2 linked regions of the Fodinicola acaciae genome follow. The protein of the gene in region 1 interacts with the protein of each later gene in a pairwise test. Links are inferred from orthologs where the notes say so. Each region holds a gene or a part of one and is shown on either strand. Other genes may lie near its edges.

Evidence for each region. Proteins that work in one complex are often made in the same cells at the same time.
Region 2: the proteins of GNX95_RS04430 (region 1) and clpS interact in binary tests that used the Escherichia coli proteins (3 or more experiments, as listed by UniProt). The link is inferred for Fodinicola acaciae from one-to-one orthologs.

Annotation. Positions count from the first base shown.
Region 1 is NZ_WOTN01000001.1:968,759-973,226, forward strand. What follows is about bases 1,527-4,468. They hold GNX95_RS04430 (Dps family protein), read right to left. Parts: upstream 3,277-4,468; coding sequence 2,776-3,276; downstream 1,527-2,775. Other genes in these bases: GNX95_RS04420 (FHA domain-containing protein), read left to right, coding at 1,527-1,990; GNX95_RS04425 (ANTAR domain-containing protein), read right to left, coding at 1,991-2,779; GNX95_RS04435 (complex I subunit 5 family protein), read right to left, coding at 3,329-4,468. In the rest of the region: GNX95_RS04410 (serine/threonine-protein kinase), read left to right, coding at 1-397; GNX95_RS04415 (PIG-L deacetylase family protein), read left to right, coding at 407-1,132; more of GNX95_RS04420, read left to right, coding at 1,196-1,526.
Region 2 is NZ_WOTN01000002.1:1,486,699-1,491,081, reverse strand. What follows is about bases 816-3,672. They hold clpS (ATP-dependent Clp protease adapter ClpS), read right to left. Parts: upstream 2,491-3,672; coding sequence 2,140-2,490; downstream 816-2,139. Other genes in these bases: GNX95_RS22215 (ABC transporter ATP-binding protein), read left to right, coding at 3,321-3,672; GNX95_RS22220 (ABC transporter permease), read left to right, coding at 2,666-3,328; GNX95_RS22230 (DUF2017 domain-containing protein), read right to left, coding at 1,546-2,139; GNX95_RS22235 (M67 family metallopeptidase), read right to left, coding at 969-1,403; GNX95_RS22240 (MoaD/ThiS family protein), read right to left, coding at 816-917. Also shown: GNX95_RS22245 (PLP-dependent cysteine synthase family protein), read right to left, coding at 1-634; more of GNX95_RS22240, read right to left, coding at 642-815; more of GNX95_RS22215, read left to right, coding at 3,673-4,383. UniProt on the Escherichia coli protein: Involved in the modulation of the specificity of the ClpAP-mediated ATP-dependent protein degradation.

The DNA of each region.
Region 1 (4,468 bases):
CGGAGTCGCCGCCATACCCGTCGTGCTCGGCCTCCGGTCAGCCCTGGCGCCGAAGCCGTCACCGAGCAAAAAGCCGCTGACACAGCCATACGTGACGCGTACGCCGTCCACGCCGGCGACGACCGACCTGGAGTTCACCTTCACCGGCAAGGTCACGCTGACCTCGATCACGATCACCATCAACGGCCGCGCCACCACCGAAAAGAACCGGAAACTGCCCTGGCGCAAAGTCATCCAGGTGCCGCAGGGAAAACACGGGACGTACGCGGTGCACTACAGCTACACGGCCGGCGAGCTGGCCTATCGCGTCCTCATCGGCGGCATCCAGATCGCCACCGGCTCGGCCGGCTCGACCAACGGCGACACGCTGGATTTCCAGGGGGACTTCGACGGATAAGGTCCGAGCATGAGTGACACCTTGGAACTGGTCGACGAGGACTGGTCGACCGCGCTGGCGATCGTCGCGCATCCGGACGATCTGGAATACGGCACCGCGGCGGCCGTCGCGCGCTGGACCGCGCAAGGCAAACGCGTCGTCTATTGCCTGGCCACCAGCGGCGAGGCCGGCATCGACTCGATCGAGCCGGAGCGTTGTGGACCGCTGCGCGAGGCGGAGGAGCGCGCCGGCGCGGCGCTGGTCGGCGTCGACACGGTCGAGTTCCTGGGGCATCCGGACGGCATGATCACCTACGGCTTGGAGCTGCGCAGGGACATCGCGCGGGCCGTGCGCCGGCACCGGCCGGACGTGGTCGTCACCGGCAACTACCGCGACTTCTGGGAGCCCGGCGCGCTCAACCAGGCCGACCACATCGCGGTTGGACGGGCCGTGCTCGACGGCGTACGCGACGCCGCCAACCGATGGGTCTTCCGCGAGCTGCTGGACGAGGATCTCCAGCCGTGGAAGGCGAAACAGATCCTGGTGGCCAGCAGTCCGGAGGCCACCCACGCGGTCGACGTGACCGACACCTTCGACCGCGGTGTCGCCTCGCTCGCCGCGCACGCCGACTACCTGCGCGGCCTCGGCGACGACGCGATGAGCGACCCGGAGGAGTTCCTGGAGGCGATGGCGCGGCCGGTCGGCGCGCGGATCGGCGTACGTTTCGCCGTCGCCTTCGAGGTCGTCGAGCTCTGACCGGGACCCCTCCCGGTGCTCGCCGGTTAACGTACGCACAGCACAGCGGCGGAAGGAACTCCGGTGACGTACTCGATCCCCCGATCACCCAGCAAGGTCAACGTCCTGCCGCGAGGCACCGGCAGCCTCGCGCGCGGCCTGCCGCCGGTGGAGCCGGGGACGCTGTTCGTGATGGGGGTCAACGGCGGCATGAGCGTGGCGCCGGACGCCGGCTTCACGGTGATCTTCGGCCGGCAGGACCCGGAGGTGCACGTCTGTGTCGGACCGGACGACCCGCACGTCAGCCGGCAGCACGGCCACATCTCGTTCCAGCGCTCGCACTGGGTCCTGGACAACACCGGCCGCGTACCGATCCGGTTTCCGGGGGCGCGGCTGCTGCTGAGCGGCCACCGCGCCGAGCTGCCGGTCGCGTACACGCCGCTGTTCATCGTCTCGCCGGAGCGCGAGCACCTGCTGGAGGTGCGGATCGCGGCGTCGCGCTCGACGACCGTGACCGGCGAGCACCACGACGAGACGACGATGCTCGGCAAGCCGTGGCAGCTCACCGAGCTTGAGCACCTCGCCGTGGTGTGCCTGGCGCAGCGCTATCTCCGCCAGGAGCCGCAACCGCAGCCGCTGACCTGGAAGGACACCGCGCTGGCGATGCACGACCTGCGGCCGGCCGAGCAATGGACCGAGAAGCGGCTCGCGCACATCGTCAAGAAAGTACGGGTGCGGCTGAGCGAGCAGGGGGTGGCGGCGCTGACCGAGAGCGAGGTGCCGCCGCCGGTCGGCAACGCGCTCAACCACAACCTGATCATGGAGTTGCTGCGTACGACCACGATCGTGCCGTCGGACCTGCGGCTGATCGGCGGCTGATCAGCGCGGTTTCTGGTGTGCCACCACCGCTTCGGCCACCGCGGACAGCTTCAGGTTGAGGTCCTGCGACGTACGCCGCAGCACGTCGAAAGCCTCGTCGGCTGAGCAGCCACGGCGTTCCATCAGGATGCCTTTCGCCTGGCCGATGAGGTCTCTGGACAGCAGCGCCTCGCGCAGCTGCACGCTTTCCAGCTTGGCCGCCTCGACCGCGTCGGTGCCGGACAGCGCGGCCGCCGCGAAGGACGCGAGCACGATGGCCACGTCGCGGTCCAGCTCGGCGAGACCGTCCAGCAGCGAGCTGTAGATGTTGAGCGCACCCATCCGCGGCGGATCGCTGTATGGAAAGAGACCGACCGCGAAGACGCTGCGTACGCCCAGCTGCGCCGCAGGGGGTCCCCACCTCGGCCACGACTGGCTGGTGGCCACGTCCGGAGCGTCGATGGCGCCTTCCCCGGGCGTACGCGTCGCCTCCACGCACGGACCCTCGCCAAACTCGTACTGCAGCTCGTCCAGCCGTACGGCCAACGCGTCGGTGTGGAATGGGGTGCGAAACTTGCCGCGCGGGTCACGCAGCGTGACGCTCACCAGGTCGGCGGCCGGCACGACCACCTTCGTCATCTCGACGACGTGCCGCACGGCGTCGGCCACCGTCGGCGCTGGCGCGAGTCGCTGCGCGAGCTCGGAGAGCTGACGCGCGAGCGGCCCCACGATGGCACCGTCCGCGGCGAACCGTTTCCGGTCGTGGGACCACTCTCTGTCGGCCGGGTCGCCGGCCACCTGTCTGGTCACGTCGCCGGCTTCGCGCCGGTGCCTGGCTGTTCGGCCTGCCACATCCAGTAGGACTTCTCGAGCTCCGCGCTCGCCTGGATCAGCAGGTCCTGGCTGACCGGGTCGGGCTTGTCGAGCGCGTCGATGCGGTCACGCATCCCGGCGATGACCGCGCGGTGAGCGTCGACCATCATCTTGATGACCTTCTGGTCGTCGACCCAGCCGACGTCCTCGACGTGTGGCACGTTGCTGCTCTTGGCCACCGTCTCGGCGCGGCCGTCGGCGTTCACGCTGATCGCGGCGGCCCGCTCGGCGACCTCGTCGGCGTACTTCCGCGCCACGTCGACGACCTCGTCCAGCTGCAGATGCACGCTGCGGAAACTGCGGCCCACCACGTTCCAGTGCAGCTGCTTGGCGACCAGCGAAAGATCGATCAGGTCAACCAGCGCGCCCTGCAGCGCGTCACCGGTGATTTTCCGCGCGTCATCGGTCAACGGTCCACGTATCGTCACGTCCACACACAACCTTCCTGTTCCCGTTGTATGCGTTGGCTACCCGAGTCGGCGGCGGTCAAAACACTGCGAGCAGTGCGACAAAGGCCACGCCGGCCATCAACCAGGCCGCATAGTCGCCGACGTGACCGGAATGCACGCGGTGCAGGACGTTGATGGCTGGCCGGATCCGGCGCCCGAAGTGGTGTTTCCAGATCGACATCGCCGCGACCGCGCCGGCCAACGCGGTCGACAGCAGTCCGAGCAGCACCCCATGGAGCGTCCACTCCGGCGCGGTGCTCGGCAGGATGCCAATGGCCAGGCCAAAGCCGAGCAGGACGAGGATCGCCGCGACCATCGTCAGGTGCGTACGACCGGTGACCTCCGGGTCGCGTTCCTCGCCTTTGCTGACCTCCTGCTCGCTTTCCGGCGGCGGGCCGAGTCCAAAGTGGACACGTAGGCCGGCGCGCAACACCGCGCCGCCGGTGACGGCCGACACGGCGATCAGCAGCACGGCGATGCCGGTGCCGGAGTCCTCCAGGAGCGACTTTCCCAATGCCGTCCCGAAAGGCGGCAGGCCGGCCAACGCGAGCGCGGCGATCGCGAACAGGATGCCGCGGAAAACACTGCGGTCGGCGTCGCGATGCAGGTCGATCTCGTCCACCGAGCAGTGTTTCGCCAGCAGGATCCCGACCAACAGGAACAGCGCGCCTTTCACGCCGGCATGGGCGAGCAGATAGACGCCGGTGGACCTGATGTCCAATGTGGACAGACCGACCAGGAAGATGCCGATGTGCGCCACGGTCGAATACGCGAGCAGACGCTTGAGATGTCGTTGTGTGACACACATGATCGCGCCGACGATCGCCGTGACGATCCCCAGGACAAGGAAAACGCGTTGTGCCATTGGCTGTACGCTGGCGAAAACGGTCGATTCGACGCGCGCCAGACCATACACGCCGAGCGGCGCCATCACGCCGGAGAACAGCACGCACACCGGCGTCGGCGCCACGGCATGCGCGTCCACGAGCCAGAAATGGAACGGCACCGCCGCGGCCTTGACCAGCCAGCCGCAACCGACCAGGACGAACGCCGCGATCACCAGCAGGTCGACCGGACGGCCGCGCACGGCCTCGCCCAGGGCGACGAGGTTGAGCGCGCCGGTGCGCGCGTACAACAGGCCGATGCCCATCAGGCACAGGTACCCGCCGAGCGAGTT
Region 2 (4,383 bases), on another replicon or contig:
GGCCGTAGACGGCCTCGCCATAGCGCGGCTCGGCGGCGATGATCTGCACGTCCGGGAGCTTCTCGCGCAGGAACCGGCCGGTGCCCATCAGCGTGCCGGTCGTCCCCAGACCGGCCACGAAATGCGTGAGCGTCGGCAGGTCACGCAGCAGCTCCGGACCCGTCGTCTCATAGTGAGCGCGCGCGTTGGCCTCGTTGCCGTACTGGTAGAGCATCACCCAGTCCGGATGGTCGCCGGCGATCTCCTTGGCCATCGCGACGGCCTGGTTGGAGCCACCGGCGGCCGGCGACGCGATGATCTCCGCTCCGTACATGGTGAGCAGCTGCCGGCGCTCCTCGGAGGTGTTCTCCGGCATCACGCAGACCAGCCGGTAACCCTTCAGTCGCGCCACCATGGCCAGCGCGATGCCGGTGTTTCCGCTGGTCGGCTCCAGGATCGTCGCACCGGGGCGGAGCCGGCCGTCGCGCTCGGCGGCCTCGATCATGAACAGCGCCGCGCGGTCCTTGATCGAGCCGGTCGGGTTGCGGTCCTCGAGCTTGGCCCACAGTCGTACGTCCGCGCTCGGCGACAGCCGCGGCAGGCCGACCAGCGGCGTGTCGCCGAGGGCCGCGATCAGCGACTCGTAGCGCGCCATCGCGAGCTCAGCCGCCGGCGACGGCCGGCAGGATGGTGACCGAGTCGCCGTCGCTGAGCTTGGTCTCCAGCGCGCCGGTGAACCGTACGTCCTCGTCGTTGACGTAGATGTTGACGAAGCGGTGCAGGTCACCGGACTCGGTGATCAGCCGGCCGCGCAGGCCGGCGTGCTGGCCGTCGAGGTCGGTCAGCAGCGCGTCGAGCGTGTCGCCCGAGCCGCTGACGGTCTTCGCGCCGCCGGTGTACGTGCGCAGGATGGTCGGGATGCGTACCTCGATGGCCATGGCCGGTCGTTCTCCTCGGTTTTCGGACTACTTAACAGGCGGCAACAACACTCAGGTGTCGGATGATTCCGTGATCTCGACGTCTTCCTCGGTGACCTCGCCGGCCACGATCCGGTACGAGCGGAACTCGACGGTCTCCGCGTCACGCGTGCTGACCAGCACATAGTGCGGGTTGGGCAGCAGCTGCGCATAGCCGTCGGCATAGCTCACGTCCGTACGCGACGGATAGGCCTCGGTCGCCGTGTGCGAGTGGTAGACCACGGTGATCTCGTCGTCGCGGTCGTCGATCTGCTGATAGACCCTGTTCCACTCGTTGTCGTCGAACCGGTAGAAGGTCGGCGACCGCTCGGCGTTGAGCATCGGGATCACCCGCTCGGCCAGGTCGCTGCCGGCCGGCCCGGTGACCAGCCCACACGCCTCGTCGGGGTGGTCCTTACGAGCGTGCGCGACGATCGCGTCGTACACCTGCCGCGTCAGCTTCAGCACAACACGCAAGGCTACAGGCCCACCCCTGCTCCCTCTCCCTCGTGTGACACACACCGTCACGTACGGGTTGGTCGCATGGCCACCATGCGTGCGCTGGACGCACGCATGGTGGCCATGCGACCACGCCGTACGTGACAGAGGGTCAGAGGTCGTCGTCGGAGAAGTCGGGAGTCGTCCCCATCAGGGCCGACACCAGCGTCTCGGACAGCAGGCCGGCGTACTGGTACATGGCGGCGGTGCCGGCGACTGCCTGGTCGGCGGAGGCGAAGGCGTCCTCCAGCCGTTCCTCGGCCGTCTCGTCGTCCTCGATCTCCAGGCGTACGGCCAACACCAGCCGCAGGTCGGTCAGCGCACGCAGCCAGCCGTCGGCCTGCTCGTCGGTCAGCGACACCTCGCCGCCGTCCTCGGGCAGGCCGTCGTACAACATCCGCATCCGCTCGACCTTGCCGGCGCGCAGCGCGTCCTCGGTGAAGGCACGCGCGCGGCCGGAGGCCTCCGGGTCGTCCTTGTACGCGTCCGGCAGCAGCCGGTGCAGCGCCGGGTCCTCCGGCGGCTCGGTCACCTCGCCGAGCCCGGCCAGCTGCTCGAACGGGTCCGGCACCCCACTGGCCGCCGGGTCGTCCGGGTCGGCGCCGAGCAGCATCAGCATCTGGCCGGCGAAGTGCCGGAACACCTCGGCCTCGATGCCGTCGAAGTACGCGACGATCCGCTCACCGGAGCGGTGGAAACCCAGCACTCAGCTGTCCCGCGAGACGGTGGCCCACAGGCCGTACGCGTGCAGCTTCGCCACGTCGGCCTCCATCTCGTCGTGGCTGCCGCGCGACACGACGGCGCGTCCCTTCTGGTGGACGTCCAGCATCAACCGGGTCGCTTTCTGCTTGGAATAGCCGAAAACCTTCTGGAACACGTACGTCACGTAGGACATCAGGTTGACCGGATCGTTCCACACGATGGTGAGCCACGGCGGGTCGGCCTCGGCGGTGGTGTCCTCGAAGACCACGGCGTCCGGCTCGGCGGTCGCGGTGGCACCGGCCGGCGCGCCGGGAACGGTTGCGGTTGTCCGCGGAAACGTAGCCATCGGATCCATCGTGCCACCCGCCGCTCGGTGCGGCAGCGCCGGTTCGCCACCTGCTATGTCCGGTTACGACTGGTTTTGCGGTCAACTCGACACGACAAGGTGGACCAACGCCGTTAGGGTGCGAAACACCCCCCGACCGAGCAGAGGTGGTGCATATGCGCATACGGACAATGGAAAAACTCCGATGAGCGGTTTTCTGGGGGAATTCTGGGGTTATCTGACATCCCGCTCCCAACAGCTCATCTTCGACAGCACCATGCATGCCAGCGCGGTCGCGCAGAGCATGCTGCTGGCCATCGTCATCGCCGTCGCGATCGGCATCCTGGTCTACCGCAGCGAGCGGCTGACCAACATCGCGGTGGCCAGCACCAGCACGATCCTGACCTTCCCCTCGTTCGCGTTGCTCGGCCTGCTGATCCCGTTCCTCGGGTTGGGCGTACGGCCGACGGTCACCGCGTTGGTGCTCTACGCGCTGCTGCCGATCGTCCGCAACACGGTCGTCGGCCTGCGCGGTGTCGACCCGGCGATGACCGAGGCCGCACAGGGCATCGGCATGCCGCGGTGGCGCGTACTGGCGCTGGTCGAGCTGCCGCTGGCCTGGCCGGCGATCCTCGCCGGCATCCGGGTGAGCACGCAGATGACCATGGGGATCGCCGCGCTGGCCGCCTTCGCCGCCGGTCCCGGCCTGGGAAACCAGATCCTCGGCGGCCTGAACCGGATCGGCGCCACCAACGCGGTCAGCGAGGCGCTCGCCGGCACGCTCGGCGTCGCCATCCTGGCCATCCTGTTCGACATCGTGCTGATCATCATCGGCCGGCTGACCATCTCAAGGGGGATCCGTGTCTGAGTCCACCGTCGTGGAGCGCAAGAACGACGGCGGCCGTGCCGTACACGGCGCGCCGATCGAGCTCGAGCACGTCACGAAGCGGTACGCCGGTCAGCAACAACCGGCCGTCGACGACTTCTCCATGCACGTCAACGCCGGTGAGATCGTCGTCTTCGTCGGGCCGTCCGGCTGCGGCAAGACGACCACCATGAAGATGATCAACCGGCTGATCGAGCCGACCTCCGGCAAGATCATGCTCGGGGACCAGGACGTGACCCGCCTGGAGGCCGCCGAGCTGCGCCGCCGGATCGGATACGCGATCCAGCAGGTCGGCCTGTTCCCGCACATGACCATCGCGCAAAACGTCGCGCAGGTGCCGACGATGCTGCGCTGGGACAAGCAGCGGATCAGGGCCAGGGTCGACGAGATGCTCGACCTGACCGGCCTGGACCCGGACACCTTCCGGCACCGCTATCCGCGTCAGCTCTCCGGTGGTCAGCAGCAGCGCGTCGGCGTGGCGCGCGCGCTCGCCGCCGACCCGCCGGTGCTGCTGATGGACGAGCCGTTCGGCGCGGTCGACCCGATCACCCGCGGCAACCTGCAGGACGAGCTGCTCAACCTGCAGAGCCAGCTGGGCAAGACGATCGTGTTCGTCACGCACGACTTCGACGAGGCCATCAAGCTCGGCGACCGGATCGCGGTGCTCGGCAACCAGTCCAAGATCCTGCAGTACGACACGCCGGAGGCGATCCTGGCCGCGCCGGCCGACGACACCGTCGCCGGTTTCGTCGGCGGTGGCGCGACGATCCGGCAGCTCGGCCTGCGCCGGGTCAGCGACCTGGAGCTCGGTACGGTGCCGACCGCGCAGGTCGGCGTCGATGCCGCCGAGGCACGCAAACTGATCGGCTCCGAGCGCTATCTTTTGTTGCTGGACAAGAACAAGCGTCCGGCCGAGTGGGTGCACGCGCGTAACCTCGCCAACGCCACCGGCAGCATCCGCTCCGGCGGCCACCACGTCGGCGACACGGTCGCGCGGCGCTCGACGCTGGTCGACGCGCTCGACGCGATCCTCACCG